2 regions of the Sutcliffiella cohnii genome follow, and region 1 is predicted to be linked to the other one. Evidence: a T-box and tRNA genes for the amino acid it is inferred to sense, from the RefSeq annotation. Region 1 holds a T-box; the other holds one or more tRNA genes.

Region 1 (9,414 bases):
ATTTGATTATAAAGGAGATAGAAAAGTAGACTTGATAATGTAAGACCAATAATGGAATAGACGCTACCTAATAGACCACCAAACAATGCTCCACCTGCAACACAAATGATCACAACTGGGATAAATAATATTTGTCTTAAAATGTGAAAAGATATAAAAGCTATAGATGCTAGTAACCAATGTGTTTCAACCATTACATATAAAACAGATAATCGTTCATCCATTTGGTCTTCACCTCGCTCCGCATTGCATTATTCTATGCTTATTCGATAATTTAAGTGCTTATACCAATGTGAAATAGATAATTGTCCCTATTTGGACTAGAGTCAATAGTGGCATACCAAATTTAAATGTATTATGTTTCGTTTTATGACGAAATTTCTTCATCCCTGCCCATGAGCCTAGCGCACCACCAACAATAGAAATGGCCCATAAAGTAGATTCTGATATTCGCCATTTATTATTAATCGCTCTCTTTTTATCTACTTTCATTAATAGAAAAGCGACACTATTAAGTACGAGATAAATCAGTAACAACTCTATCATATCTTTCTCTTCACCAAACTTCCCATAATAAAACCGAAAGGGGACTACTTATAAGTATAGTCCCCTTTCTTTTATCGTTATTACTTGTTTAAGCTGTTTTTTGCAGCTGTTGCTAATTCAGCGAAAGCTTTTTCGTCATGAACAGCTAGGTCAGCTAACATTTTACGGTTAACTTCGATACCAGCTACTTTTAATCCGTGCATTAAACGGCTGTAAGAAAGACCGTTCATACGAGCTGCTGCGTTAATACGAGCAATCCATAACTTACGGAAATCGCGTTTCTTTTGACGACGATCACGATAAGCATACATTAATGATTTCATTACTTGTTGGTTAGCTACTTTATATAAAGTATGTTTTGAACCGAAATAACCTTTAGCTAATTTAATGACTTTTTTACGACGTCTGCGTGTTACTGTACCGCCTTTAACTCTTGGCATTGTGTTTCCCTCCTATATATAAAAAACCGATATTATTTAATGTTGTCTAACATATGACGAATGCGTTTGAAATCACCTTTACTTACAACAGCAGCTTTACGTAATTTACGTTTTTGCTTTTGAGACTTGTTAGCAAATAAGTGACTTGTGTAAGCGTGAGAACGCTTAAGACTACCAGATCCAGTCTTTTTGAATCGTTTCGCAGATCCGCGATGAGTTTTCATTTTAGGCATAGGTGAGTCCTCCTCTATTTCTTACTTTTCATTTTTAGGTGCTAATACTAAGAACATGCTACGACCGTCCATTTTAGGCGACGATTCCACTGTTGCAACTTCAGAGCAAGCTGCTGAGAAACGGTCTAATACACGTTGACCAATTTCTTTATGTGTAATGGCACGACCTTTGAATCGAATCGATGCTTTTACTTTGTCTCCTTTTTCAAGGAACTTTATCGCATTTCGAAGTTTCGTGTTAAAGTCGTGTTCATCAATTGAAGGACTTAATCGAACTTCTTTTACGTTAATAACTTTTTGGTTTTTGCGTTGCTCTTTTTCTTTCTTCTGTTGCTCGAATCGGAACTTTCCGTAGTCCATAATTCTGCATACAGGAGGCTTTGCGTTTGGAGCAACTAGCACTAAGTCTAAGTTTGCTTTTGCAGCAATCTCAAGTGCTTCTTGTTTTGTTTTAATTCCAAGCTGGTCTCCGTTTTGACCGATTAAACGAACCTCACGAGAACGAATACCTTCGTTCACCATCATATCTTTGCTAATAATTAGCCACCTCCAAGGTTTTATACGAACACCGTTTTTGAACAATCCTGTGAACAAAAAAAGTGTGGATGCATAACACACCCACACTTTACGAATTAAAGTTGAAAAATTCTCGTAAAACCTGGCAACTGCAATTTTGCGTCAATCAGGTGAGAAGCGGGTGCTTCTTCTTGTTCAATAAACAAGTATTCTATTCACCTAAGAAATATAACATTTCTTATGATGGTTGTCAAGGAATGTATATTCAAAACAAGCAACGTTTTAAATTGTATCAGATACATTTATCTTTGACAACTATTTTTTTATTTTTTTATTTCAGCTACTAATTGCTGTAAAAATTGCTCAAGCGGAATAGTCTCTGATTTTTGCTCTCCGTACTTACGTACATTTACAGCTTTTTCTTGAATTTCATTGTCACCTAGCACTAACATGTAAGGAATTTTTTGCATTTGTGCTTCACGAATTTTGTAACCAATTTTTTCGTTACGTTCATCAAGCTCAACGCGAATTCCTTCTGCTTTCAAGCGATCTTGCACTTCTTTCGCATAGTCAAAATGAGCTTCAGGAGAAACAGGAATTACTTGTACTTGAACTGGAGCTAACCAAGTAGGGAATGCCCCTTTATATTCTTCTATTAAGAAGGCAACAAAGCGCTCCATTGTGGAAACAACTCCGCGGTGGATTACGACTGGACGGTGTTGCTTTCCATCTTCTCCAACGTAAGTTAAATCAAATTTCTCAGGAAGCAAGAAGTCTAATTGGACAGTAGAAAGTGTTTCGTCTTTTCCTAAAGCTGTACGAACTTGAACGTCTAACTTTGGTCCGTAAAACGCAGCTTCACCATCCGCTTCGAAATAATCTAGTTCCATTTCATCCATTGCATCTTTTAACATGCTTTGTGCTTTTTCCCACATTGCATCATCATCGTAATATTTCTCTGTATCTTCAGGATCACGATATGATAAACGGAAGGAATAATCGTTTATTCCAAAGTCTTTATAAACTTCCTGAATTAAATGAACTACTCTCTTAAATTCGTCTTTAATTTGGTCTGGACGAACGAAAATGTGTGCATCATTTAATGTCATTCCACGAACACGTTGTAAACCTGATAATGCACCAGACATTTCATATCGATGCATTGTTCCTAGCTCAGCAATACGGACTGGAAGCTGACGATAACTATGAATGCTGTTTTTATAAACCATCATATGATGAGGACAGTTCATCGGACGAAGTACTAATTGTTCATTGTCCATTTCCATCGGTGGGAACATACCGTCTTGATAGTGATCCCAGTGACCAGAAGTTTTATATAATTCTACACTTCCCATTACAGGAGTATACACATGGTCATAACCTAATTTAATTTCTTTATCTACAATGTAACGTTCGACAACGCGACGAATTGTTGCCCCTTTCGGTAACCATAATGGGAGTCCTTGCCCAACCTTTTGCGAGTTGAAGAACAAGTCTAATTCTTTCCCAAGTTTACGGTGATCACGTTCTTTTGCTTCTTCTAATAAACGTAAATGTTCGTCTAATTCCGCTTTTTTGAAGAACGCAGTACCATAAATACGTTGAAGCATTTTATTTTTACTATCTCCTCGCCAGTAAGCACCAGCGATACTTAGTAACTTGAATTCTTTAATTTTCCCAGTAGAAGGAACGTGTACACCACGGCAAAGGTCGTAAAATTCACCTTGTTCGTAAATTGTAATTGTTTCTCCTTCGGGTAGTTCACGAATAAGTTCCAATTTTAATTCATCGCCAATCTCTTCATAACGACGAAGTGCTTCTTCGCGAGAAACTTCCACTCGAACGATATCAAAGTTTTCGTTCACTATTTTCTTCATTTCTTTTTCAATTGCAGGTAAATCTTCTGGAGTTAATGCATGCTCCATATCAACGTCATAATAGAAGCCGTTCTCAATAACAGGACCAATACCTAATTTAACGCCTTTTCCATAAATACGTTTAATAGCTTGAGCCATAAGATGCGCAGTGCTATGACGCATAATAGATAAAGCATCTTCACCATCTTGTGTAATAATACTAATTTGACCATCTTCGTTTATTGGAGTACGCAAGTCTATTTGTTCGCCGTTAAAAGTTCCAGCGATGGCTTTTTTCTTTAGACCTGGGCTAATGGATGCCGCAATATCTTCTGTTGTCGTACCACGCTCAAACTCCTTTACCGCTCCGTCTGGAAATTGAATTTTTACTAATTCAGACATCCTAATCACCTCTTGTTATTATTATTTATTAAAATAAAAAACTCGCCCCTATAAAAAGGGACGAGTTATTATTCTCATCGTGGTTCCACCCTAATTCCCATTGCTCTGCAAACAAAATATACAGATAATGGCTTAGTTTGGGTAACGGAACTGCCGTCAACAACTACTGCTATTAAGGTTCGCTGTTGAAGTTTAAAGGTGGTAAGTACTTAAATCGTAATAGGAAGCTTTCAGCCTTGTCTTCCCTCTCTGAAATTCGTATTTAACTACTATTGTCCTTATCATTACTTTTCGCTTTTAAATTAAAATGAATATGTAGGTAATTATATTCTCCCTACACAATAAAATCAAGTAGTGGATTACTCAACTTTCATTTTTTTTAGCGGAAAGTGTTGATACGGTTTTATCGTAGCACGCTCTTGAAATATGTTTCGGATCGTTTGGACAAGTTGATGATCCATATGATCTGTGTATAAATAAAGTTTATTTGGAGCTATTGACACTAATGGAGCCAAAACGACTGAATCAATATAAAAGGCATAATTATTAAAATGAGTTCTGTTAATATATTTTTTTAAGTGATCTTTCGATAAGTAATTTTGTTGGCTATCGTAAAATTCAAAGTGTGTTTCATACACTAAATGGACTTCATCTAGTTTTGATTCAGCTGAAAATAACACCTCTCTCAATTGTTGAATAAACGCTTGATATTCCTGTTCCATTTTATACTCATCAATAGCCGCTTCAATAAATTGATACAACGAGTCAAAATAATGTTTAAGTCGGAAAGTTAATACAGATTCGAATGAAAATGAAACTGGATTTTCTAACAATAAATGTAGCGATTTAATTAATGTTTGGTCTCTTTCTACTAGCGATGGCAGATTAGGGATGTCGTCTCTTTCTCCGTTTAGAATGCTTTGTAATATGGATAAAATTTGTTCTTGCTCTTCTATGTCCTTATAGAAAAAGGAGTGTTCTAACACTGACAATGCCCGTTGTTGTTCTTTTTTCTTTACAAACCATCTTAACGTCTCAATCATACTTGGCTTTATTTTTTTCAACTCATGCATTTCCATACAAATTTTTTCGTTATGTAAAGAAAGTGAACTGTCACTTTTTACGAAACAATTTTTAAGTTGCTTATAAACAATACTTGCATCAGTTTCATCATGAAAGGAAATCTCAAACAAGTTTGTCCCCCCTTTATTACACCTGCTTCTATGTATATGGGGGAAAGTATTAAAAAATGATAAATCTTTATAAAAACATGAGGGGAACGTTGCGTCTCCTTCGTCGCTGCAGACACTTGCTTTCCGCGGGGAGGGAGTCGAGCCTCCTTTTAATAAAAAAACGCTAGAGGGATGTGCTCTAACGTTTACTTACCTTTATTTAATTTAAGTTTTTCTAGTCGTTCTGCGAGTTTTCGCTTATTTTCTTCTTGGGCACTAACGGTTTCTTTTTCCTCTTCTTCCTTCGTTTTTTCACTAATAAACCGATTACGATTAGGTGTATCTTTCGTTTGCTTTGTGGCTGTAGATTTGGTTTGTTTTGTTTTCGCCCAATTTTGATATTGGCGATTTTCTGCTTTTGCTAGCTCCATCGCTTCGATAACAGTTGTGACGCGCTTTCTTGCCCAATGGCTAGCTATTTTTTCCACATAATTTCGGTTTAATTTCATATCTGTTTTTAGTAAAACATAGTACAAAAGCACATTCACAACGCCTGCTGGAAGTTGTTGCTTAAACATCACATCTTCCACAATCCACAAGTCCGATATAGAAGGATCGCCACCTGAAAAATCAGACAACAGTTGTTTTGGTGAGACGTTTTCCAACATTTGAATTAACTGTTCATCTTTTGATTTCGGTTTTTTATCATCCATTTTTCTTAAATGAACTGGTTGCGTACGCTCGACTAATGTTGGTAGTCCATCTTTATTTTCTAATTGATACCAATCTCTTGCTACTTTTCTTAGTTCCTCTATATTAACGGTATCGTCATCATCGATAGCATTCATGACAATATCCTTCATCGTAATAGGATCAATATGATATAAAAATGATAATTTTGAGATAGCTTCTTCCACTTTCGGTGTAATAGATTTTCGTGGGATAACAACTTCTGAAAGACCAGCATAGAACAGCGAAAAATCAAAACCTTCATGCTTCACTTCAATTTCTTTCCCATCTTTTTTCGTAATCCATTCCAGATCTTCATCAAGCTTTGAGTCTTCTAACACCTCATCAGTTACTTGTGTCATCATACTTTCAGCCTGGATAGATGCAAACACCTCATGGAAAGAACGTGTAATATTTTGAAACGTGTTAGGAATAATTTCATCACTAAAGAAATTCTTCACTTTCACATACTTACTTTTCCCAAGACGGTTATACAAATATATATTTAACATCGGATCAGAGAAAAATGTTTCGGGAGTGAGGGGTGGTTGTAGTTCATAAACAAAAGATCTTACATTTTCCTCTTCTTTCACGAACGTTTTCAGGAGTCCAATAGCTTCAAGTTTTAAACGCTCCTGATGTATATCTTTTAAGTTACATTGCATTGTCGTCATGATACTATGGTGAGTAGACTCTTCTCCCCAAAGACGATCTTGTTCCAATTCACTCCAAAGTGTCATAAATAAACTGTAGCCTCGAAACCCTATCAAAGGTTGGTACAGCATCGTAATAATTTTTCTATCTGCTTCTTGTAATAATCCGTTCACTTTTACAACATAGCGATCAATTGGGATTAGTTCATTCCAATACCTCGTCAACTTGATCCCTCCTTCGTATCATCCAAACTTAAAACTTAATCAGAAATACGTGAAAAAGAGCCTATCATTAAGCTCTTTTTCTATCATTATTTTCTTTCGCGTTCAATTAGCTCTTTCAGCTCATCTAAAAATACATTTATATCTTTAAATTGTCGATAAACAGAAGCAAAACGAACGTATGCAATTTCGTCAATTTTTGCTAAGTGATCCATGACCATTTCACCGATAGTATTACTATTTACTTCCGACACACCTATATTTCGTAAATCTTTTTCAACGTTAATCACTATATCTTCTAACTTTTCTAAAGGAACTGGTCTTTTTTCACAAGCTCGTATTAAACCACGTAACGCCTTTTCACGGCTAAATTCCTCACGTACTCCTTCTTTTTTCACAACGATTAATGGCATTTGTTCTACTTTTTCAAATGTAGTAAATCGAAAAGAGCAAGCTTCACATTCTCTACGACGGCGAATGGAACGTCCTTCTTCGACTGGACGAGAGTCTAAAACTCTAGTTCCATTGTGGTTGCATGTTGGGCACTTCATTTAGTTCTCACTCCGTTCTTTTACTTTTCTGCATTTAATCCTGAACCGACATATGTTAATTGCTTACCAAGCTTTTCATACATTATAAAAATTAACTTTCTACTATAGCCAAAATCAGAAGGTAGTACTGTTTCCGTTGTAACAGAGAAATCGATTGCCGTTTCAAAAGGTCTTACAGAAATGACAGTAATAATCATAAAAGCTTTTTTTCCTTTACGAACTTCAACAGCTATCTCACCATGCTCCTCGGAAACTGATTTCACAGTTAAGCCATCCTCTTGATGAATAATAGTTTTTATAGCTTCGATTGCTTTTTTAGTTGTCGTTTTATAATATCGACTTTTTAATTGTTCATTTATATGATTTTCTCTCGTTTCTGTTTGAGTAGAAAAAAACGATTTAATCTTTTGTCCAATTGACATAAAAATATGACAACCCCTAACTATAGAGTATATGTATTTATTTACAGCTTGTCCTAATTTGAAAATTCCTCTAATTTTCTTCTTTTCATTCTACTTAGGATTAATCGCAAAGTAAAAATTCTTAGAAGATATTTTAAAGAAAAGACCATAAGAAAAAGAGGTGCATATACACCTCTTTCCATTTTAATTCATTTTCTTCATCTTTTAAAGTGCTTTTGCTTTCTTTACTTCAACTGGGCCCATACCACGTGGAAGCTCGATTGTTTCACGTGTTTTAGCATCTAACGCATCGGCAATATAATTCGCCGCAATATTCGGGTCTAAATCTCCGCATGTATACACATCGATACTTGCATAACCATGCTCCGGGAAGCTATGAATTGTTAAATGAGATTCAGAAATAATAACAACACCACTAATTCCTTGTGGTGCAAATTTATGAAATGCTACTTCACGAATTTCTGCTCCTGATTTAAGTGCAGCATCCACAAATGTCTTTTCTACATAATCCATGTCATTTAACTTGTTAAAATCGCAACCCCATAACTCTGAAATAACGTGACGACCAATAGTTTCCATCTCACGTTCCCCCTTTATTATTATTTACATGAATTTCCTTCAAAAACTCCGTTTAATTATTCCTACCACGGGGGAAAGTTAGTCCAGAGAGGTCCTAACCCTTTAAGTAGGAACATTACCGCTTCAAGAAGTTCACGAATCATAGTATACTTTGTTTGTTTTCTTTTTTCAATAGTTTTTCTTTAAATAAATTTAGGGGGTAATACTTTTAATATGTAGCTTGTCACAACTGGATTTTTTATATCCAAGTAAAGGGCATTACAATTTTTCCATTACGATTACATAAAAAAAGTGACTAATGATTTATATTCACCAGTCACTTTGAAAGTCTATTTACATTTATCCCGCTACTACTTTTTCGGATTGAAACATTTTTTCTGCTACAAAATTAACTAAATCCACTACTCTGCAAGAATATCCCCATTCGTTATCATACCATGCTAATACTTTTACTTTATTCCCTTCCATTACTATCGTTGATAACCCATCAATTATCGCTGAATTAGGGTTTGTATTGAAATCAATAGATACAAGTGGCTCCATTGTTACATCAACAATTCCTTCTAATGATCCGATAGAAGCCGTTTTAAACGCATCATTTACGTCATCTACCGTAACGTTTTGTTTAACGTCTACTACTAAGTCCACTAAAGATACGTTTGGCGTTGGTACTCTAAGCGCCATCCCATGTAGTTTGCCTTTCAAGTGCGGTAATACTAAAGATAACGCTTTCGCAGCCCCTGTTGATGTCGGAATAATAGATTGAGCACATGCACGAGCTCTACGTAAATCTTTATGTGGATTGTCAATATTCTTTTGATCGTTCGTATATGCATGAACTGTCGTCATTAAACCGTTTACAATTCCAAACTGCTCATCTAACACTTTTACAACGGGAGCTAAACAGTTCGTTGTACAAGATGCATTTGAAATCACTTCATGATTCTCGATATCTAACGTTTCTTCATTTACGCCCATTACAATGGTGACATCTTCATTTTTACCAGGAGCTGTTAGTACTACTTTTTTTGCCCCTGCGTTTAAATGAAGCGCTGCTTTATCACGAGAATTAAATTTGCCAGTAGCTTCAATA
Region 2 (9,414 bases), 210 kb from region 1:
TTCGTGTAAATTGGACGATTACGTAGGAATAATTCTTTCCAGATGTTCGGATTTAATAGAGAAAGACTGTGTGAATAATAGTTTGATATAGAATCTACTACTGCAACATATCCGCTATGCTCATAATCACATACTGTTAAGTTATGATTACGATCCTTTACTACATCCATAATATTCCTGTAACCTGACTCTTTATTGGAGAACAGTTTAATTAGTAGATCCTTTTCAAGTATGAACATATCTAACATTTTCCCTTTTTGATTCACTTGTGTAATATCACATTGATTTTCTAAATGACGCTCTAATATTTTCTTATAATCAATATTACAAACTGTGTGACTATTCGTAATGAGTACGTATTTTTGCTTACTTCTTAAAAAGAAGTCGATATTCGATCTGAACTGATGAAAAGAACCTATTCCATTTAATAATTCCTTTTCAGAACTTGGAAAGAAGAAAAGTCCATCTCTTTTTCTATTTAAATCCCATTCTTTTCCTGAGCCAAGGTGGTCCATTAAAGAGCGATATTGATAGCGAGGAAATATCGCAACACTTTGTATCCCAGAATTGACCATATTGGATAAAACAAAATCGATTAAACGGTAGCGTCCACCAATTGGAACCGCCGCTAATGAGCGGTTACTTGTTAAATCTTGAATTTCTTCTTTCTGTGCAGTTGCATCTATAATCCCTAACATTGATTGATTCATTCCACATCCCCCTATACAGTCAAATTAAGTTAGCTTTGAAACCTTTGTAATTCCTTCTTCTACTAATTCTTCCGTAACTAAAATAATTTCTTCTTCGTATTTTTCTGGTGCTACAACTGTTCCATCCGGGATGACTAACCCACTAGGAATAATTGCACGTTCTATATACACGTTTTCCCCTATTTGCGCATCTGGCATAATAACCGACGAGCGTACGATACTATTTTTCCCTAGCGTTACCCCTTGAAAAAGTACGGAATGATCTACTTTCCCTTCAATAAAGCAGCCTTCATTTACGAGGGAATCATTTACTTCTGCGTATGAAGCAATAAATTGTGGGGGCTGATTAGGATTAACGGAATATATACGCCAATCATGATCGAACAAATTCAGTTCACAGCCTTCTTCTAACAAATCCATATTAGCTTCCCATAAGCTTTTAACAGTACCGACATCCTTCCAGTACCCTTTAAAAGGATAAGCGACTAATTTCTTTTTCTCTTCAAGAAGTAGAGGGATAACGTCTTTTCCGAAGTCATGGCTAGATTCTGGATTCCGGTCATCCATTTCTAAATATTCTTTTAAAATTGACCACTTAAATATATATATCCCCATTGAGGCTAAATTGCTTTTTGGGTGAGCTGGCTTCTCATCAAATTCAATAACCTCTTGTTGATCATTCGTATTCATAATTCCAAAACGACTCGCTTCTTCCCATGGAACCTCGATAACAGATATTGATACATCTGCATTTTTTTCTACATGAAAATCGAGCATCTCTGCATAATCCATCTTATAAATATGATCTCCTGATAATATTAAAACGTACTCAGGGTCGTACTGCTTTAAGTAATTCATATTTTGATATATTGCACTAGCAGTACCTGTATACCATTTCACTCCAGCTGATTCACTGTATGGTGGAAGAACAGTTACCCCACCATTTCGTCGATCAAGATCCCATGCACTTCCAATTCCAATATAGGAATGGAGCTCTAAAGGTTGATATTGCGTTAATATGCCAACCGTATCGATTCCAGAATTCGTACAATTACTTAACGTAAAATCGATAATACGGTATTTTCCACCAAACGGAACTGCTGGTTTTGCAATATTTTTCGTTAGCGAGCTCAAACGACTGCCCTTTCCACCCGCTAACAACATTGCTACACAACTTTTTTTCATTTTCATGAATTCCCTCTCTCCCATCGTCTTCTCTTCGGCCTCCACATACTAAAACCAAATGGTGCAATATCGACCAACATATGATACGGCTTTCCATGATATTCTCCTTCTACTGAAGATGATTCTTTGCTTTGTAAACTACTCGAACCTCCATACTCACTTCGACTACTAGTGAAAAATTCTTCGTAGTTAGTAAGTTCAGGAACTCCAATTTTATAATCTACGTATTGCTCTTTCGTGAAATTACATAAAATAATGACAAATTCATCATCTTTTTTTCCTTTACGTATAAAACTAAAAATACTTTGATCAGAGTTATTAGCATCAATCCATTCAAAGCCATCTTGCTCATGGTCTTTCTCAAACAAAGCTGGTGTTTCAGTATATGTTTTAATTAAATCTTTCATAAATATTTGCATCTGTTTATGGGTATTAAATTCGTCCATTAACACCCAATCTAATTGGTCTTGGTCTTTCCATTCATCCCATTGACCGAACTCGCTTCCCATAAATAATAATTTTTTGCCAGGGTGAGTCATATAATATCCATAAAAAAGCCTTAATTGATCAAATTTCCCACTGTAGTCACCTGGCATTTTATTTAGTAAAGATCGTTTACCATGAACTACTTCATCGTGAGATAAGGGTAAAATAAAGTTTTCTGAAAATGCATAAAGGAGGGAAAAAGTGACTTTATTATGATGATTTCTACGTTGTTCAGGCGATAGAATCATGTAAGATAACATGTCGTTCATCCAACCCATATTCCACTTATAATTAAAACCTAATCCATCAACAGAGGTTGGTTTTGTTACTAGGGGCCAATCTGTTGAATCTTCAGCAATCATTAACGCACTATAATCAAATTCATATACTGCTTCATTTAATTTCTTTAAAAAATTTATCGCAAAAGGATTTGCATGGAGCTCATCCGAATTAGGCCAAAACAGCATATTTGCTACTGCATCCACACGGAAGCCATCTACATGGAAATATTCCATCCAAAAGATCGCATTGGAGATTAGAAAGCTCTGAACCTCCGTTTTTCCTAAATCAAAATTTGCTGTTCCCCATACCTCATTTTCTCTATCGTTATATGCAGCATATTCAAATGTTGGAGTACCATCAAACATATATAATCCATGTGCATCTTTACAAAAATGCCCTGGAACCCAATCAAGAATGACTCCTATATCTTCTTGATGACATTTATCAATAAACATCATCAGTTCATGTGGAGTTCCATACCGACTTGTTGCAGAGTAATAGCCAGTACCTTGATATCCCCACGAACGATCATATGGATGTTCAACTAATGGTAATAATTCTATGTGGGTATAACCCATTTCTTTAACGTACGGTATTAATTCATCTGCCAATTCCTCGTAATTATACAAAGAACCATCTTGTTTCTTTTTCCAAGATGCAAGATGTAGCTCATATATAAACAATGGCTTTTCATATATAGATTGTCTTTTTTTCTTACGTCGCCAATTTGCATCCTTCCATTTATAGCCGTTTAATGGATAGACGATAGAGGCAGTATTTGGTCGCACTTCTGAATAAAAAGCGTACGGATCTGCTTTATGTAAAATCTCACCAGTTTGTGTGACTATTTCGTACTTATAAAGATGTCCACTCAAGTCCTCATCTGGAATGAGTATTGTCCAAACACCTTCCTTATTCAACCTTTCTAATTCATTACTAGATCCATTCCAATTGTTGAAGGAACCAATCAATCTAACATTTTTAGCATTTGGTGCCCAAACAGTAAATCTAGTACCTACTAACTTTCTTCTTTTCTTTACAATGTGTGAACCAAACAATTCAAAGCTTTTGTAGTATGTTCCTTCATGAAATAAGTGCAACTGATAATCTGTTGGAGTAGCGACAAGCATTTCTTCACCCTTCCTTCATAATGTTTCCTACTAATTATGATAAATAGTTTTCTGACAACTGTATAATTATTTTTGTAGACATGTTTTTACAAAATTTTAAATAATAAAATTATTGTCGAAAGCTGCAGAAGAAATTAACCGCTTTCAATGCTTCTACTAGAACGAACACATTTTTTTATTACTCGTGCTAACGTTTTCACAAATTTCACAAACGAGTAGCATTTTGTAGAAACCTGTCGATATGTTTTTATGTTAAATGGAAAAATTTTTGTGGAATAATAGTTTCTTATTGTATATTTTGACCTATTTTTATACTGTGAAAACTTAATGCCACCATTTTCTTAATTTACTTGCAAAAAAAAAGCTCGTAATAAACGAGCTTTTTGCATTTACATACTATATATAAAAGTAAACCATAAAATTAAGATTCTTGTATAAATGTTAGGTGTTGTATTATCTTATACTTTCTCCAAACGATACTTAGATGGAAGGATAGTACATTATTTTTATATTAGGACCATAGAGCTTTCGTATAAGCTACTTGTAAGCCCAACTTGTGCATATTATAATGGCTAACACTTCCATACTTAGCTTGTCCACATATTAATTGAGCACCACTACCTAAAGCATCATATATGCGTTCATATATTAAGCTAGTATGTATACCCTTATCACGCTTTTCTGGAAGTGTAGCGGCTACAGCTAAAGTTGCAACATGATGATGTATATGTAATACTCCTACTCCGACTGGCTTTTCTTCAATAGTGGCCAAATAGAATTTCCAACCTTCTAAACCATGCAATATTATGTTGTTTCCACTTACTGCTTCTTTAAAAGAAGTTGGCATGTTAAAAGCTTTTACATAAATTTCTCCATATAGATGAAACTGTTCAACGGTTAATTCAGTAATGTTTACATGGCTATTTAACTTATGAATAGTTGGCTTTGACCCAGAACTAAACAATGTAGTATGAAAATCTTTGTGAGAAACTCCGTAGTTTGGAAGTTTGGATAACAGTCGTGAGCTTACATGTCCAGGTACTATCTCTAGTTGTATTGGAATTTTTTTCGCGGCATAATGGAAAAAGATTTCATCTAAAAGATGTTCTTCTGCATCTGTTAATCCTTTCACTGTATTGTAAGCTGGACCAGGTATACCATTAATTGAAAAGGCAGTTGCATTGCCAAATTGAGTAATATTTACACCTAATTCGTTATTAGATATTTGTTGAAGGGCACGTAATCGTGAGGTAACCATATTAATTTCGGAGAGTTCTAGCTGTTTTGATAGATTAAAAGGTAACATCTTAAATTCACTTCCTACTTAAAAGAGTAAGATGTCGATCTAGTTGTGTAACTATATTTATTATAACAAACTATAGAAATATGGATAGAATCAACCATTTTAAACAAAGGGAAAGAGGAAACGAAATGCAGTGGTAACTAGGATAATTCGAGTTGCTATGTCATATGGACGTAACAGAAAATTTGCAGTTGGTTTATGCGCTCGTCCTAGAAGAGACAAATAGGTTATACTGTTCACTACAAAGTTACAATTTTTTTAGTTTCCTAGCAAAAGAAAAAACAGTAGTCTTATAGACTACTGTTTAGATGACCCGTACGGGATTCGAACCCGTGTTACCGCCGTGAAAGGGCGGTGTCTTAACCGCTTGACCAACGGGCCAAATTTCATATAGCTGGCGGAGAAGGAGGGATTTGAACCCTCGCGCCGGTTACCCGACCTACACCCTTAGCAGGGGCGCCTCTTCAGCCACTTGAGTACTTCTCCAAATGGCTCCACCAGTAGGATTCGAACCTACGACCCTTCGGTTAACAGCCGAATGCTCTACCGCTGAGCTATGGTGGAATAGAAATATTATTTTCTTTTACGAACTAGATTTCATATAGCCGAATGTCCTCGTCTCAGAAAGCTAATTCAAGATGCTGCTCGACGAGTACAACTCGCAGTTATTCTATGAAGCTTTGCTCGTTGCTCTACCGCTGAGCTATGGTGGAATAAAATATGGTGGGCCTAAATGGACTCGAACCATCGACCTCACGCTTATCAGGCGTGCGCTCTAACCAGCTGAGCTATAGGCCCCTAAATGGAGCGGGTGATGGGAATCGAACCCACGACATCAGCTTGGAAGGCTGAGGTTTTACCATTAAACTACACCCGCATAAAGGGCGATTGATGGGAATCGAACCCACGAGTGCCAGAGCCACAATCTGGTGCGTTAACCACTTCGCCACAACCGCCATGGTAATGTACTAATAATATTGATGGTGCCGGCGATAGGAGTCGAACCCACGACCTACTGATTACAAGTCAGTTGCTCTACCAACTGAGCTACACCGGCATTTAAGATTTATAATAATAATTAAAATGGTGGCTCGGGACGGAATCGAACCGCCGACACATGGATTTTCAGTCCATTGCTCTACCGACTGAGCTACCGAGCCATTTAATATTTTCGGGCCTAAACTTTGTCTTTCGTATCCATTGTCCTCGTCTCAGGAAGATTATTCAAGAAGCCTCTCGACGAGTACAACTCGTAGTAATTTCGATGATGCTTTGCTCGTTGCTCTACCGATTGAGCTACCGAGCCTAAATATTAATTTTTATAATGGCGGTCCCGACGGGAATCGAACCCGCGATCTCCTGCGTGACAGGCAGGCATGTTAACCGCTACACCACGGGACCTGGTTGCGGGGACAGGATTTGAACCTGCGACCTTCGGGTTATGAGCCCGACGAGCTACCGGACTGCTCCACCCCGCGACGATAAAAATTACTACATATTCTTTTTCTAAAGTAGCCATTTTTCATCATTCGAACGATATAATTTCTTGAATGATAAATATAATATGGCGGAGGAAGAGGGATTCGAACCCCCGCGGGCTTTAACACCCCTGTCGGTTTTCAAGACCGATCCCTTCAGCCGGACTTGGGTATTCCTCCGAATTATGAATGATACATGGTGGACCTTGTAGGACTCGAACCTACGACCGGACGGTTATGAGCCGTCTGCTCTAACCAACTGAGCTAAAGGTCCTTTGGTAGCGGCGGAGGGAGTCGAACCCACGACCTCACGGGTATGAACCGTACGCTCTAGCCAGCTGAGCTACACCGCCAAAGTATTTTATTAAAGATAAGTGGAGCCTAGCGGGATCGAACCGCTGACCTCCTGCGTGCAAGGCAGGCGCTCTCCCAGCTGAGCTAAGGCCCCATGAGTTAAATCAATTAAAATGTTATCTGGTCGGGAAGACAGGATTTGAACCTGCGACCCCTTGGTCCCAAACCAAGTGCTCTACCAAGCTGAGCTACTTCCCGTGAATGGCGCGCCCGAGAGGACTCGAACCCCTAACCTTTTGATCCGTAGTCAAACGCTCTATCCAATTGAGCTACGGGCGCTATTCTTATTTTTAAAAATGGTGCCGAGGACCGGAATCGAACCGGTACGGTAGTCACCTACCGCAGGATTTTAAGTCCTGTGCGTCTGCCAGTTCCGCCACCCCGGCAACTTTCGTGGAGCGGAAGACGGGATTCGAACCCGCGACCCCCACCTTGGCAAGGTGGTGTTCTACCACTGAACTACTTCCGCTAATATTTACTTATGCGGGTGAAGGGACTCGAACCCCCACGTCAAAGACACTAGATCCTAAGTCTAGCGCGTCTGCCAATTCCGCCACACCCGCGTAGATGGTGTGCCATGAAGGACTCGAACCTTCGACCCTCTGATTAAAAGTCAGATGCTCTACCGACTGAGCTAATGGCACTTAATTATTATTCTGCCTAAAGTCTAATACAACTGTAAGCATGATACTATTCGAAGAAGTGTTTCCTTTAGACGTCCATGCCTCAGGATGTTAATTCAAGTAGCAGCTCGGCATGTACGCTGAAGCTTATGCTTCGTAGCAAATTCCGACGTGCTCTACCGACTGAGCTAATGGCACTTAATAAATGGTGCCGGCGATAGGAGTCGAACCCACGACCTACTGATTACAAGTCAGTTGCTCTACCAACTGAGCTACACCGGCATATATAATTTGCATTTAAAACTATTACTTCTTTTTAATAGCCGTCACCCAAATCTCAGAAAGATTATTCAAGTAGCAGCTCGATTTGTGCGCTGAAGTGATTCCTTCGAAGCGTATTCGATCGTGCTCTACCAACTGAGCTACACCGGCATATTTAGTTTAGTTAAATAATAATGGTGGAGGATGACGGGATCGAACCGCCGACCCCCTGCTTGTAAGGCAGGTGCTCTCCCAGCTGAGCTAATCCTCCGTTATAACAGCCTGGCAACGTCCTACTCTCGCAGGGGGACAGCCCCCAACTACCATCGGCGCTGAAGAGCTTAACTTCCGTGTTCGGTATGGGAACGGGTGTGACCTCTTCGCCATCATTACCAGACTATTATTAAGTGACAAGAATAATTATATTCACTTTTCATAAAAAATCAAGTGTTTTTTTATTCTTTCAAAACTAGATAATATTTTCATCAAGATAGTTCGTATCGTTCATATACATTGGTTAAGTCCTCGATCGATTAGTATTCGTCAGCTACACGTGTCGCCACGCTTCCACCTCGAACCTATCAACCTGATCATCTTTCAGGGATCTTACTAGCATAATGCTAAAGGAAATCTCATCTTGAGGGGGGCTTCATGCTTAGATGCTTTCAGCACTTATCCCGTCCGCACGTAGCTACCCAGCTATGCCTTTGGCAAGACAACTGGTACACCAGCGGTGCGTCCATCCCGGTCCTCTCGTACTAAGGACAGCTCTTCTCAAATTTCCTACGCCCACGACGGATAGGGACCGAACTGTCTCACGACGTTCTGAACCCAGCTCGCGTACCGCTTTAATGGGCGAACAGCCCAACCCTTGGGACCGACTACAGCCCCAGGATGCGATGAGCCGACATCGAGGTGCCAAACCTCCCCGTCGATGTGGACTCTTGGGGGAGATAAGCCTGTTATCCCCGGGGTAGCTTTTATCCGTTGAGCGATGGCCCTTCCATGCGGAACCACCGGATCACTAAGCCCGACTTTCGTCCCTGCTCGACTTGTAGGTCTCGCAGTCAAGCTCCCTTGTGCCTTTACACTCTACGAATGATTTTCAACCATTCTGAGGGAACCTTTGGGCGCCTCCGTTACTCTTTAGGAGGCGACCGCCCCAGTCAAACTGCCCACCTGACACTGTCTCCCGAGCCGATAAGGCTCGCGGGTTAGAATTTCAATACAGCCAGGGTAGTATCCCACCGACGCCTCCACCGAAGCTAGCGCTCCGGCTTCTCAGGCTCCTACCTATCCTGTACAAGCTGTACCAAAATTCAATATCAGGCTACAGTAAAGCTCCACGGGGTCTTTCCGTCCTGTCGCGGGTAACCTGCATCTTCACAGGTACTATAATTTCACCGAGTCTCTGGTTGAGACAGTGCCCAGATCGTTACGCCTTTCGTGCGGGTCGGAACTTACCCGACAAGGAATTTCGCTACCTTAGGACCGTTATAGTTACGGCCGCCGTTTACTGGGGCTTCGGTTCAAAGCTTCGCGCCAAAGCGCTAACCTTTCCCCTTAACCTTCCAGCACCGGGCAGGCGTCAGCCCCTATACT

The links. A T-box is a leader RNA that pairs with one kind of tRNA and senses whether it is charged. The one in region 1 lies ahead of thrS (threonine--tRNA ligase), so its partner is inferred to be a tRNA-Thr.
Region 2: it has a tRNA-Thr gene. The T-box ahead of thrS (threonine--tRNA ligase) is inferred to sense a tRNA for this amino acid. The anticodon was not compared.

Annotation. Positions count from the first base shown of each region.
Region 1 covers NZ_CP018866.1:3,336,725-3,346,138, forward strand. Annotated here, with positions in the region: gene BC6307_RS16730 (VTT domain-containing protein) at 1-224, opposite strand, end outside; gene BC6307_RS16735 (DUF1294 domain-containing protein) at 283-546, opposite strand; gene rplT (50S ribosomal protein L20) at 627-986, opposite strand; gene rpmI (50S ribosomal protein L35) at 1,019-1,219, opposite strand; gene infC (translation initiation factor IF-3) at 1,241-1,759, opposite strand; ribosomal protein L20 leader region at 1,807-1,934, opposite strand; gene thrS (threonine--tRNA ligase) at 2,059-3,993, opposite strand; T-box leader at 4,047-4,287, opposite strand; gene ytxC (sporulation protein YtxC) at 4,353-5,186, opposite strand; gene BC6307_RS16765 (replication initiation and membrane attachment family protein) at 5,372-6,772, opposite strand; gene nrdR (transcriptional regulator NrdR) at 6,859-7,320, opposite strand; gene BC6307_RS16775 (cytosolic protein) at 7,341-7,742, opposite strand; gene speD (adenosylmethionine decarboxylase) at 7,947-8,321, opposite strand; gene BC6307_RS16785 (glyceraldehyde-3-phosphate dehydrogenase) at 8,661-9,414, opposite strand, start outside.
Region 2 covers NZ_CP018866.1:3,543,155-3,552,568, forward strand. Annotated here, with positions in the region: gene BC6307_RS17680 (GlgC family sugar phosphate nucleotidyltransferase) at 1-710, opposite strand, end outside; gene BC6307_RS17685 (glucose-1-phosphate adenylyltransferase) at 735-1,895, opposite strand; gene glgB (1,4-alpha-glucan branching protein GlgB) at 1,898-3,793, opposite strand; gene BC6307_RS17695 (GNAT family protein) at 4,305-5,099, opposite strand; tRNA gene BC6307_RS17700 (tRNA-Glu) at 5,406-5,477, opposite strand; tRNA gene BC6307_RS17705 (tRNA-Ser) at 5,492-5,582, opposite strand; tRNA gene BC6307_RS17710 (tRNA-Asn) at 5,586-5,660, opposite strand; tRNA gene BC6307_RS17715 (tRNA-Ile) at 5,818-5,894, opposite strand; tRNA gene BC6307_RS17720 (tRNA-Gly) at 5,900-5,973, opposite strand; tRNA gene BC6307_RS17725 (tRNA-His) at 5,980-6,052, opposite strand; tRNA gene BC6307_RS17730 (tRNA-Thr) at 6,078-6,153, opposite strand; tRNA gene BC6307_RS17735 (tRNA-Phe) at 6,181-6,256, opposite strand; tRNA gene BC6307_RS17740 (tRNA-Asp) at 6,422-6,497, opposite strand; tRNA gene BC6307_RS17745 (tRNA-Met) at 6,498-6,574, opposite strand; tRNA gene BC6307_RS17750 (tRNA-Ser) at 6,662-6,754, opposite strand; tRNA gene BC6307_RS17755 (tRNA-Ile) at 6,772-6,848, opposite strand; tRNA gene BC6307_RS17760 (tRNA-Met) at 6,851-6,927, opposite strand; tRNA gene BC6307_RS17765 (tRNA-Ala) at 6,950-7,022, opposite strand; tRNA gene BC6307_RS17770 (tRNA-Pro) at 7,050-7,126, opposite strand; tRNA gene BC6307_RS17775 (tRNA-Arg) at 7,131-7,207, opposite strand; tRNA gene BC6307_RS17780 (tRNA-Leu) at 7,226-7,314, opposite strand; tRNA gene BC6307_RS17785 (tRNA-Gly) at 7,323-7,397, opposite strand; tRNA gene BC6307_RS17790 (tRNA-Leu) at 7,411-7,491, opposite strand; tRNA gene BC6307_RS17795 (tRNA-Lys) at 7,497-7,572, opposite strand; tRNA gene BC6307_RS17800 (tRNA-Thr) at 7,758-7,833, opposite strand; tRNA gene BC6307_RS17805 (tRNA-Val) at 8,008-8,083, opposite strand; rRNA gene rrf (5S ribosomal RNA) at 8,093-8,209, opposite strand; rRNA gene BC6307_RS17815 (23S ribosomal RNA) at 8,326-9,414, opposite strand, start outside.